One region of the Brucella sp. TWI432 genome, then DNA from elsewhere that is predicted to be linked to it. Evidence: predicted binding sites of a transcription regulator. Region 1 holds the regulator's gene; each other region holds the start of a gene.

Region 1 (3,146 bases):
AGCATCGCGCCGATTGCATCGACGTGCTTTTTGTCAGCCGCATATCCAAGTGACACATTTTGAACGTTTGGCGCCGTTTCATCAAATGTCGGCTGATAGCTTGCCACCTGCATCACAGCCGGCTTTTCAGCTGGCTTCACAGGAAGGGTCGCGAGCCGGTTGCCACGAGCCTGTGGGCCCGAACCATCATTCTGCCGCGCTTCAACGCTGTTAGCTGCTTCGGCCAGAGCAACCTGAACAGTTGGCTGCGCCTGCGGAACAGGAACATCCTGCTGCGATGTCACGTTATAGAACGGGCCATCGGGCATGGAAGGCGACTGTGGTGTTGATACATAGGCCAAATTGTAAGGTATCTGCGGAACAGGATTCTCCAACGCACCATCGCGGCCACGCTTTTCATAGAAAGAGTTTCCGCCTGCAACCAGCACATAATGCATGTTGCGATAGGGGAACTTGAGGCCCGCCGTGTGGAAGAACATCGCGTTTTTCAGCTTTGGATGACGCTTGCCCTTGAGAACGGCATCGGCTGCGGCCTCAACATCCGGCATTGCCTTGGAATTCATCTTGCGGCTCAAAACACCGGGCGCAAACTGGTTTTTCTGCCCCACAACGCCACAGATTGTGTCGGGATAGCTGCCCGATGCAAGGCGGTTCATCACAACTGTACCGACAGCCATCAAACCATCCGGGCTTGAGCGGTTTGATTCAAAGAACATCGCGCGCTCAAGGCACTCGCGGTCTCTGGCAGTGTAGGTGAAAGTCTTAACGCCATTGACGGTCTTGACGTGGCTGGTTGCCGCTGTCTTTTCCGTCTTGGCCTTGGTTGTTCCGCCTGTCGTCGTGCAGCCCGTCACCAAAAACGGTGCTACGAGCAACCCGATAACAACAGGCCATTTCCATTTACCAGCGCGCGTCAACGGACAAATCTCATAATTAGACCCCTTACCTGATCCAGCCTGTCATACGCGCCGCATAGGCGCTTGCAAAACCGGCTATGATGCAAAGCCAAATAGAACGAAAATCAAAAATCGACTGTTTTGCAGTTACGCATCGACTACAAGGTTTTTGAATTTTTAGGCCAAAAAAAGGCAAAGGGTCAAATTTCAAAATCCACGTCACCAACAGGATGATGATGAAATCAACTTGAATCATAAGCTTGAATTTTGCTGCAAACCCTTCAAATATATTAATAAATCCTTAATGAGACCCGTCAATTCTTATAAGGTATTGATTTAACGCGATTCAATCTGGTTACAGACAAGTCACATCAGCGCCCCAATTCCCATTTTCTTTCAAGTTTTTAGCAATCGGAATTTTGGGCCAAAAAAGCACGTCGAAAACGCTGTTTTCACCACGCCAAATAAGCGCCTTCAACTTTATCGACAAAACTGTAATATCGCGTGAGAAGGGCCATTCCGGCGCTGCCAAAGGCCATAATTTCCGAATCGGCTGTTGTTATGGGTGAGGCAGAAAGCCTCTCACCAAACAAAAATCTCGCCGCTTTTTTCAAGCAGCGAGATGCCAATATACACATTTGAGGATGCCTGAACGGCTATCCAAAGGAATAGCCCGCGCCGCGCACCGTGCGGATCGGATCAAGCGCGCGACCGAGATTAATGGCCTTGCGCAGACGTCCGACATGCACATCCACCGTGCGGTCATCGACATAAATATCCGGTCCCCAGACACCATCCAGCAGCTGACTGCGCGAGAAGACGCGGCCCGGCGACATCATGAAATATTCGAGCAGACGAAACTCTGTCGGCCCCAGGCGGATTTCTTTTTCCTTTCGATAGACGCGATGCTGCTGACGGTCGAGCACAAGCTCTCCGACTTTCAGCACATGCGAAAGCACGCTTGGATTGGCGCGGCGCAGCATGGCTTTAACGCGGGCGAGCAGTTCCGGTGTCGAAAAAGGCTTCACCACATAATCATCGGCACCCACACTCAAGCCCCGAACGCGTTCGCTTTCTTCGCCGCGCGCCGTCAACATGATGACCGGCAGGCGCTCCGTCTCTGGCCACTGGCGCAGACGGCGGCACAGTTCAATGCCGGATACGCCCGGCAGCATCCAATCAAGAATAAGCAGATCCGGTACGTTTTCACGCAGTGCAATCTCGGCTTCATCGCCACGCAATATTGTATCGACGTGGTAGCCTTCGGCTTCGAGATTATAGCGCAACAGCACGCTCAGCGCTTCTTCGTCTTCGACCACAGCAATCTTGGGTGCCTGTGACATGCAGAGTTTCCTATCGGGTTAAGCGTAGCGACAAATGCAATTCCCCCGTTCGACCGCGTGCCGCCGCGCCTTCATACATATTTGAAATGGCTCGTCGCACTGCTACGGCAAGCCACGTTTTCAGGGTTTACGCGCCTCATCCACGACAATGCCGTGGCTCAGATCTTCTTTCGGGCGTTCCGCAGGCATTTGCAGGCCAGTCACGATATAATAGACCGTCTCCGCAATATTGGTCGCATGATCGCCAATGCGCTCGATATTTTTGGCGCAGAACAGAAGATGCGTGCAGGCAGAAATGTTGCGCGGATCTTCCATCATATAAGTCAGCAATTCGCGGAACAGCGAGGTGTACATCGCGTCAATTTCGTCATCGCGATCACGCACGATATTGATCTGCTGGACCGAACGCGTTGCATAGGCATCAAGCACGTCTTTGAGCTGCGTGAGCGCCAGTTCAGCCAGGGTTTCGAGGCCGCGATAAAGCTTGCCCGGCTGGCGCGATTCCGAAACGGCGGCAACACGCTTGGCAATATTCTTGCCCAGATCGCCCACGCGCTCCAGATCGGCAGAGATGCGGATTGAGCCGATGATTTCGCGCAGATCCACCGCCATTGGCTGGCGCTTGGCAATGATCATCACAGCCTTGTCGTCGATCTCGCGTTCGCTGGCATCGAGAATAAGATCATCGGAAATGACGCGCTGTGCCAGCGCGTTGTCGGCATTGACAATCGCTGCAACGGACTGCTCGACCATGCGTTCGGCATGACCGCCCATTTCCGCAATCTTGTGGGTCAGGAACTGAAGTTCTTCGTCATATGCGCTAACGGTGTGCTGGGACGCCATAATAGACCTCAAAGTAAAGGTGGCAGGGAAGCGGAACCGAACCGGCTCTCGCTTTTGCTGAAAT
Region 2 (3,146 bases), 210 kb from region 1:
GCAGTTTCTACGACATAATCCTGCTTGATCCGCCCGCCTATGGCCGTGGGCCGAACGGCGAAGTCTGGCAGTTGTTCGAACATCTACCTGCCATGGTCGATACCTGCCGTTCCATTCTCACGCCAAACGCGCTGGCCGTCATTCTGACTGCCTATTCGATCCGCGCTTCCTTCTTCGCCATTCATGAACTGGTGCGCGACCGTTTTACCGGCCTTGGCGGGACGGTCGAATCGGGCGAACTTATTCTTCGTGAACGTGCGAGCCAACGCGCACTTTCCACCTCCATGTTCAGCCGCTGGGTAGCAAAATGAGCCGAAACGACGATTTCTCCAAAAGCGGCAATATGCATTCAAGTCCTCGCGTGGGACAGGTGAAGGAAGTCACCAGCCTCACCAATCCGGTTGTCAAAGACCTGCGCTCGCTGGCGCTGAAAAAATTTCGCGACCAGCAGGGCGTGTTTCTGGCTGAAGGTCTGAAGCTGGTGATTGATGCCTTTGAACAGGACTGGCGCATCAAGACACTGGTGTTTGCCAAGTCCGGCAAAGGCAACAAGATGGTTGAGCAGGTTGCAGCGCGTACCTTTGCGAAGGGCGGACTGGTGCTCGAAGTGACCGAAAAGATCATGGCTGCTATCACGCGGCGCGATAATCCGCAGATGGTGGTTGGTGTTTTCGAGCAGCAATATCAGCAGCTTGCAAACCTCAGGCCAAAAGGCGACGATGTTTACATCGCGCTCGACCGTGTGCGTGATCCCGGCAATCTCGGCACTGTTATCCGCACAGCTGACGCGGTCGGTGCCAAGGGCATCATCCTGATTGGTGATACCACTGATCCCTATTCGCTTGAAACCGTGCGCGCCACGATGGGCTCGGTCTTCTCAATGCCGCTCTATAAGACAACGGAAACTGAGTTTCTCAGCTGGCGCAAAGGCTTTTCGGGCCTCCTCGTTGGCACCCATCTCAAAGGTGCTGTCGATTATCGCACCATCCCTTATGCCAAAAAGCCGGTCATTCTGATGATGGGCAATGAACAGCAGGGTCTACCGGACACACTTGCTGAGAGCTGCGACAAGCTTGCACGCATCCCACAGGCAGGCCGCGCAGATTCGCTCAATCTGGCGATTGCCACGGGTGTCATGCTTTATGAAATTCGCCGCGAGGCGCTCACGCTTGATGAAAGGGTCAGCGGATGAAGCGTCATGCGGTTTTGTCGTCGTTTCTCGTTGTCATCATCGCAGTCCTGATCGATCAGGGCGTCAAATATCTTGTCGAAACCCGCATGGGCTATGGGCAACAGATTGACCTGCTGCCGTTTCTTGCGCTGTTTCGCACGCACAATGAAGGCATCGCGTTTTCGATGCTGGCATGGCTGCATGACTGGGGACTGGTCGCAATCACCGCAGCCGTCATTGTTTTCGTGCTTTACCTCTGGTGGACCAATCCGGCCAACCGGGTCTTTGCGCGTTATGGCTTTGCGCTTGTGGTGGGTGGCGCGATCGGGAACCTGATCGACCGCGTCATGCATGGCTATGTCGTGGATTACATTCTCTTCCACCTGCCGACATGGTCGTTTGCCGTCTTCAATCTTGCGGATGCTTTCATTACCATCGGCGCGGGCCTGATCATTCTCGAAGAGTTTCTTGGATGGCGGCGTGAAAGAAAGGCAGCGAGATAGGCTCTTTCTTGCACGCAAAGCGCAGCACTTGATCCAAATGACCCTTTGTCATAGTTTGAATTTCAAATTTAACAATTTTTTGAAGGGGATAAGCGCCACTCACAGCGATTGACACATTGGTGACACGCTTCTGTCATCCTCACGTAGCACTGACACTCTATTGCTATGGCGAGAATGAAACAAATCATCCGTTGCCACTGCAAACCATTCAGGAATGCGTGAATAACAGGATCAGGAGCGAATCATCATGTCAACACTGCTTGGAATGAGCCAGCAAATCATCGATGATACGATCATGTCGGGTATAGAAGCACAGCAGGCACTTTTTGAAACCAATGGTGACCCCATTGTATTGGGACGCATTGGTTCACTTGAAGTACGACTTGCAAACTCCCGCGAAGCGATTGAAGCTGCGCAGGAATTGCGGTTTCGTGTCTTCTTCGAAGAGATGGGCGCCCGCAAGGAAACCATTGAAGAAGTTGAATTGAGAGACGCCGACCGGTTCGATGCCATTTGCGATCATCTTCTGGTTTATGACACTGCCCTGCCTGTGCCTGAGCACAAGCAGATCGTCGGCACCTATCGCCTGATGCGCAGCGATCAGGCTGAAAAGTCACTCGGCTTCTATTCAGCCGACGAATATGACGTGCAGCGTCTTGCACTGTCGCGTCCCGACCTCAAGCTTCTCGAACTTGGACGCTCCTGCGTTAAAGCGGAATATCGTTCCAAGCGCACGGTTGAGTTGCTCTGGCAGGGTGCGTGGGCCTATTGCCGTCGCCATTCGATTGATGTGATGTTTGGTTGTGCATCGTTCCATGGTGCCGTGCCTGCCGCACATGCGCTGGGGCTTTCGTTCCTTTACCAGAATTGCCGTGCGACGCCGGATTGGGATGTGCGCGCGCTCCCCCATCGCTATCAGCCGATGGATCTAATGCCAAAGGAAGCGATCAACACCAAGGTAGCACTCTTCTCGATGCCACCGCTGGTGAAAGGCTACTTACGCCTTGGTGCGATGATTGGTGATGGCGCAGTGATTGATGAGGCTTTCGGCACCACGGATGTTTTCATCATCCTGCCGATCGAGCGCATTTCCAGCCGCTACATTACTTATTACGGCGCGGACGCTAACCGCTTTGTATAAAAGAAAAGGCGAAGCACCAGCTTCGCCTTTTTGATTTTACGCCCTGCCTGAAAGCTCTTTAAGCTTATAGATCAGCTCAAGCGCTTCACGCGGCGTCAGCTCGTCGGGGCTGATTTCAGCGACGGCTTTGGCGAGTTCACTGTCTTTTGTGGCTGCCTGCGGCTTGGGTTTTTCCTGTTGCAGAACAACAGAAAACAGCGGCAGATCATCAATCAGCTTGTCAGCCTTGCCGGATGTTTCGCCTGCTTCCAGCTGATGCAGCACATCGCGCGCACGATTGACCACCGCTTCCGGCAGACCGGCAAGGCGCGCAACCTGCACGCCATAGGAA
Region 3 (3,146 bases), on a different contig from region 1:
TGCAAGCAGCAAGGCTGCGCCCATGGCTACAAACGCAGTCAGAAGATTGAAGACAATCGTGACCTGAACGGAATGCAGGTAATTGGGGTCGGATAACACATTCGTAAAATTGGCAAGTCCAACGAATGTGGATTTCAATCCGAACGCGTCTTCGCGCATGAAGGATTGATAAATTGCCTGACTGGCTGGCCAGAAGAAGAAGATCACAGTCAATATGATCTGCGGGGCCAGCAGGAAAAAGGGTAAGACTTTGTTTGGAAACGTGACTTTCTGCACGGGGAGTTTCCTTGCGGATAGCAATACCGCCAACCCTAATGGGCCGGCGGTATGCTTTATTTCATCATATTATTATTGTGCGGCGGCAATCGCTTCGTTTGCGCGTTTTACGGCGTTATCGAGAGCCGTTTTTGCATCCTGCTTGCCACCAAGCATTGCTTCGTATTCTTCATTCAGAATATCGCGAACCTGCGGCAGGTTGACGAGGCGGACACCTTTGGAATTTTCCGTCGGTGCTTTACCCATCATCTGAAGGATTGGCGTTTCACGGCCCGGATTTTTTTCATAAAAATCCGAGTTTTTGGTTGCTTCATAAGCAGCCATCGTCACAGGCAGATAGCCGGACTTTTCATGCAATTTCTGCTGAGTTTTGGTCTGCGAAAGGAAGTTGAAAAATTGTGCGATGCCTTTGTACTGATCGTCGCTGAGACCTGCGAAGACCCAGAGGCTTGCGCCACCCGGAATAGTGTTCTGCGGGCCATGGCCTTCATAATAAGGCAACTGACCGATGCCGTAATTCATGCCAGATTTCACCACATCGCCAAGTCCGCCCGAAGATTCAGTCAGCATTGCGCATTCACCCGAGGTAAAAAGCTGCTTTGCTTCAGATGTACGGCCGCCGTAACGGAAGGTGCCGTCCTTGGCAAGATCGGCAATTGCCTGAAAATGTTCAACGAAAAGTGGTTCGTTGATCTTGAGTTCCACATTCGTGCCTGCAAGGCCATTTTCGTTGGTGCCGTAGGAAATATTATTCCATGCAGCAAAGTTTTCGGTCTGAATCCATGTCAGCCATGTCGAGGTAAAGCCACAGGCCGATGCGCCGCTTGCCTTGATCTTTTTGGCTGCTTCAAAAACTTCTGGCCATGTCTTTGGCGGGTTGTTTTCGTCAAGGCCAGCTTTCTTGAAAGTGTCCTTGTTATAATAGAGGATCGGCGAAGAAGAGTTATAAGGGAAAGACAGCATGGTGCCGTCTGGCTTCGAATAATAAGCCACGATACCCGGCAAATATTGTGACTTGTCGAACTTATAGCCACCTTTTTCGAGCACTTCTGCTGCTGGAACCACCGCGCCTTCAGCAGCCATCATAACACCGCTACCGGCATCGAAGACCTGAATGATTGCAGGCGGCTGCTTGGAGCGGAATGCAGCAATGCCTGCATTCAGCGTTTCAGGATAGCTGCCCTTATAGACTGGAACGATCTTGTATTCGCTCTGGCTTTCGTTGAACTCTTTGGAAAGCTCATTGACCATTTCATTGTTTGCACCGGTCATGCCATGCCACCATGACAGTTCTGTCTGGGCAAAAGCCTGCGAGCCAAGTGTGAACGCAAGAGCGCCGGTCAGCGCCGAAGTCGTAATCAGACGGGTAAACATATTTCCTCCTCAGGAAATGAGGTTTCGTGAGCATCAAGAACGGATTCGATCCGGCCTCTGGGTGTCGGAACCTGCATTATCGTTATTACACTTATATGACTTCAATTTTCATTGAACAACTTTTAACTCCCGAAAACAGAATAAATCCGAAAATTTTATTTGTTGAAAGGAAAAAAAACGAAAACGAATTGATAACATTGGGGAGAAAGTGTGGATAGAGGCGTTTTTCCTGATGATTGCCTGACGATTGATTGCGACTCTTTAGCGATGAGGCCTTCACGATGAAATCTTTATGGTTTAGATGGGCCCAAATTTCTGTGCATCATTTTGCAGGTTTTATTCCGTAAAACGTGCAACGCAGCGGCGGAAATGCGGACCGATTTTTAAGAAAAGTGCATTGGAACGTTTTATCGTTCCCGAAATTCGCAGGCGGAGTTTTTATGTCCATCAAAGCAGACTGGAATGCAGCCTCTTTATCTGCAAAGATTTATTCCAGAACATGGGACAAAAATGAGCCAGGCGGAGTCATTATCGGGTTTGATCTGAACGGCACGAAGTTCGCTTATGCCGGAGGTCTGGAAAGTCTCGCGACAGGTATTCCATTTACCGCCAACACCGTTATTCGCTACGCATCGATCACAAAGCATATGTTTTGCGCAATGGTGCTGCGCCATAGAGATATCATTGATTTTAATGACAGGCTTGGCGATCATCTCCCAGAGTTGCAAAGCCCGTTGGCGGACGTTTCAATCGGTCGCGCTTTGGATATGACATCTGGTTTACCGGATGTGCGGGAGTGTTTGACATTATTGGGCCTGTCGGTTGATACGCATACGGGTGCTGAAAGCCTGATCGAGTTTCTATCGTCTATGACGCGGTTGAATTTCGCGGACGGGACTGAAGTTTCCTATTCCAATACCGGGTATCGACTGGTTGAAGCCGCTTTTGAGCGGAAGGGTCTGTTTTTCAAAGATTTTGTACGCTCCGAGATCGGTCTTCCTCTCAATATATTTATGGATGCACCTGACTGCTGGGCAGATCCGGTCAAAGGACTGGTCCCAGGCTATTGGAAGTCCGGCGAAAAATGGCAGCAGAGCCATGCTGGCCTTCAACTCTCTGCGTCTGGAAGTGTGGCAGGCAGTGGTATGGCGCTCACGAAATGGACGCAGGCTCTTTTGGCCGGTGAGGGTGCGTTGAGCGGGCTGCTTTCGGCACTTTCCGCGGGGCATTTTTTAAATGATGGCCGCCCGACAGGTTATGGCCTTGGTCTGCGTTGGAACGAAATTGGTGGCAAGCATTTTGTCGGCCATGGCGGATCGCATCCGGGCTATAAAAGTTATTTTCTCCTCGATCCTGCCGAAAAAACAGGAATCATCGTTGTTTGCAATCGGGAAGATGCAGACACATACACAATCGCTCGCGACTGTATGGCTGCTCTTAATGGGCTTTCGCTTCCTGAAAAGACGTCTGCTATCCCCGATGGACTGTATGTCGCT
Region 4 (3,146 bases), on a different contig from region 1:
TTTCTTCTGCTGCACGCTGCTGTTCGCGCTGTTTGCGGCGCTCCTCGCGTGATTGACGCCCACCGCGATTGTCAGCGTCTTTGTAGCTGTCAAGGATCGCCGCACCATTTTCGATCGGAAGAACCACAGTGTCGTCGGTCTTTGCGGGATCTTTGGCTATTTCCTGATTGTCCGCATTGGTGCGCGGATCAACGATTGCCTCTGTGGGGGCGGCTGGTTGGTCCTGCTGCTGCGCACGTGGCTGTTCGACTGGTTGCTCGGTCGGAGTTTTCACTGGCACTTCCGCCGGTGCTCGCTGCTCTGGTGCTGCCTGATTGTTCTCATCGGGCGCTGCTGACTGTGCGGGCGGTTCGGGATTCGTCTCTGGTTCACGAACAGGCGCGTCCGGCTCATGAGTATCAACAGGTGCGGGCGGTGTTTCAACAGAACGCTGCTTCTCCGCCTCCTGTTTTGCTGCTTCTTCAGCAGCCTTTTGGCGGGCCTGCTCCTCGATAGCCTTCTGCTGTTCTTCATTGGCCAGCTGTTCCGCAGCTTGACGCTTTGCTTCTTCCACGGCCTTTTCTTGTTCGCGCGCTTGCTTTTTGGCTTCTTCCTGTGCGGCCTCTTGCGCTTCATCGGCGCGGCGCCGCATTTCCTCTTCTGCGGCACGCTGCTGTTCTTCAGCTTGCTGACGCGCCTGCTCGGCCTGCTTGCGCAATTCCTCTTCGTTCAAGCGCTGCTGTTCAGCTGCCCGCTGTTGCTCTGCGGCTTCGCGCTGAGCCTGCTCGGAGGCACGCTGCTGCTCCTGCGCCTGACGGTCGGCTTCTTCCTGAGCGGCTCTTTGCTGTTCCTCTGCCTGACGGCGGCTTTCTTCCTCCGCCGCACGTTGCTGCTCTTCGGCTGCACGGCGCGCCTCTTCTTGAGCGCGTCTGAGCTCTTCTTCCTGCTGTTGTTGCAGGCCCTGATCGTCTGATGGCTGGTCGCTGCTATCTTGCGCAAGCAATATCGGTGCATTAGGCGTTTCCGCGCGCGCAGGCTGCGTAATCATAGATACTGTGAGTGCCGGTAAGACGACCGTTGCAAGAAGCATCAAGCGCTTCGAACGAATAGACATGTCGCAGCTCCTTAGAGCATTTCCAGCAAAAGCGTGAGCCGATTTCACATTAGGAAATGCGTAGAATTCAATAAAATAGAGCGGCAGCTTCGGAAGCTTCTGCTTGTCCCGAGACCGCTCTATCAAAGGCGGATATTGCGGACATCACCTTTGGGTGATGTCCCTTGATGGCTACCATCGATATTTGCTAATTTAGAGCAAAGTACGACAGCTTCACACAATCGTTAGCTGTTAAATAGTGAACTCAGCCTGAATGGCGATATTGCGGATTTAATTGCTTTATCAAATAAAATGAATGGCTTTCACAGAATGCTGCCGCAATCGCTTTAGTTGATGAGTCCTGAGCCTAAACGGCCCGACTGTTATACCAGTGTCATCTATTTTTCTTATCAGCGTCTCCACACGCTTTACACAGTGGAGATTCTTGATATGCGCAGACTGCTTCTCTCTCTTGCCTCCGCAACCATGCTGACGACAGCGGCTGGCGCTGCAACCGTCTACCCGATTGACCGGGCGACAATCCTTGTTAATTCGCCTTTCGATTTCAAGGTTGAGTTCGATAAGGTCGTGAAGCCCGAGGACGTGAAAGTTACCGTCAATGGTCAGGACTACGAAGCTGTATTCGGCAGCAAAGCCGACTTTACCGCTGAAGAAAAGGGGGCTGAAGATAAGGTTCTGGGTTCTGCGCTTATTCTTCGTGGCCTGACGATCGGCAAGGCTGGCGATTATAAGGTTGAAGTTTCCGCCGGTGATGAAACCAGGTCTGTCAACTGGGATGTTTACTCGACCGGCAAGGAAGCCAAGGCGAAGAATATTATCTTCCTGCTTGCTGACGGTCTCTCGGTTGCTCACCGTACCGGTGCCCGTATTATGTCGAAGGGCATGACTGAGGGGAAGGCCAATGGCCGCCTCAACATGGATGATATTCCGCCAGTCGCTTTCATTGGCACATCGTCCACCCATTCGATTGCAACTGACAGTGCCAACACCATGTCGGCTTATATGACGGGGCATAAGTCACGCGTGAATGCACTTGGCGTTTATGCTGACCGCACGCCTGATACCCAGGACGATCCAAAGGTCGAAACCATTGCAGAGGCTCTGCGGCGCGAAACCAAAAAGTCGATTGGCATTGTTTCAACAGCCGAACTTGAGGACGCCACGCCTGCAGCATTGGTTGCACACACACGCAAGCGTTCCGACAAGGCTGATATTGTCGGCATGATGTATAATGTGAAGCCGGACGTGCTTTTGGGTGGTGGGTCGGCTTATTTCCTCGCCAAGGATGTTCCGGGTTCCAAGCGCAAGGACGACAAGGACTATATCCAGTTGTTCAAGGATGCCGGTTACGCGCTGGTCACAAGCAAGGATGAGCTTGCTGCATCGGGTACGTCCAATCAGGATAAGTTGCTCGGTCTTTTCCATACTGGCAACCTCGATGTGACGCTTGATCGTGAATTCCTCAAGAAGGGCACGGTTGACAAATTCCCGAACCAGCCGGGTCTTGTGGAAATGACCAAGACTGCTCTCGAAAAGCTCTCCAAAAATCCGGAAGGATTCTTCCTGATGGTTGAAGCTGCGTCGGTGGATAAGATGAGTCATCCGCTGGATTGGGACCGCGCACTGGTCGAAACCATTGAGTTCGACAAGGCTGTTGGGGTTGCCCGTGAATTTGCTGAAAAGAATCCGGATACGCTGATCATTGTCACCGGCGATCATACCCATGGCGTTGCGATCATCGGTACGGTCGATGATGAAAAGCCGGGGGATGAAATGCGCGAAAAGGTCGGCACTTATGATGCCGCCGGATTCCCGAATTACGAAGACACCAATGGCGACGGTTACCCGGATCGTATCGACGTGTCGCGTCGTCTGTTCCTTTCGGCCAACAATGGCCCGGATCATTATGAAACCTTCCGTCCAAAAATGGATGGCGCTTTCGTGCCTGCTGTTAAGAACGAGAAGGGCGAATATGTAGCCAATGAAGCCTATAAGGACGTTCCGGGCGCAGTCTTTGTTCAGGGCAACATCCCGAAAGAAGATGATAGCGGCG

What was found. Region 1 encodes PhoB, which activates phosphate uptake and scavenging genes when phosphate is short. Its sites were predicted from a motif close to TGTCATNNANCTGTCAT; they were not measured.
Positions count from the first base shown of each region.
Region 2: olsB (l-ornithine N(alpha)-acyltransferase) is a predicted target of PhoB. The motif match lies at 1,783-1,799, and genes of this name have one in related genera.
Region 3: ugpB (sn-glycerol-3-phosphate ABC transporter substrate-binding protein UgpB) is a predicted target of PhoB. The motif match lies at 1,735-1,751, and genes of this name have one in related genera.
Region 4: ABE527_RS09735 (alkaline phosphatase) is a predicted target of PhoB. The motif match lies at 1,454-1,470, and genes of this name have one in related genera.

Region 1 covers NZ_JBDJNL010000001.1:98,071-101,216, reverse strand. The annotation lists gene ABE527_RS00475 (cell wall hydrolase) at 1-917, opposite strand, end outside; gene phoB (phosphate regulon transcriptional regulator PhoB) at 1,553-2,239, opposite strand; gene phoU (phosphate signaling complex protein PhoU) at 2,360-3,082, opposite strand.
Region 2 covers NZ_JBDJNL010000001.1:303,505-306,650, reverse strand. The annotation lists gene ABE527_RS01400 (RsmD family RNA methyltransferase) at 1-311, shown strand, start outside; gene ABE527_RS01395 (TrmH family RNA methyltransferase) at 308-1,192, shown strand; gene lspA (signal peptidase II) at 1,189-1,674, shown strand; gene olsB (l-ornithine N(alpha)-acyltransferase) at 1,922-2,815, shown strand; gene mutS (DNA mismatch repair protein MutS) at 2,852-3,146, opposite strand, start outside.
Region 3 covers NZ_JBDJNL010000004.1:75,920-79,065, reverse strand. The annotation lists gene ugpA (sn-glycerol-3-phosphate ABC transporter permease UgpA) at 1-276, opposite strand, end outside; gene ugpB (sn-glycerol-3-phosphate ABC transporter substrate-binding protein UgpB) at 349-1,650, opposite strand; gene ABE527_RS09080 (serine hydrolase domain-containing protein) at 2,091-3,146, shown strand, end outside.
Region 4 covers NZ_JBDJNL010000005.1:3,876-7,021, reverse strand. The annotation lists gene ABE527_RS09740 (OmpA family protein) at 1-1,093, opposite strand, end outside; gene ABE527_RS09735 (alkaline phosphatase) at 1,523-3,146, shown strand, end outside.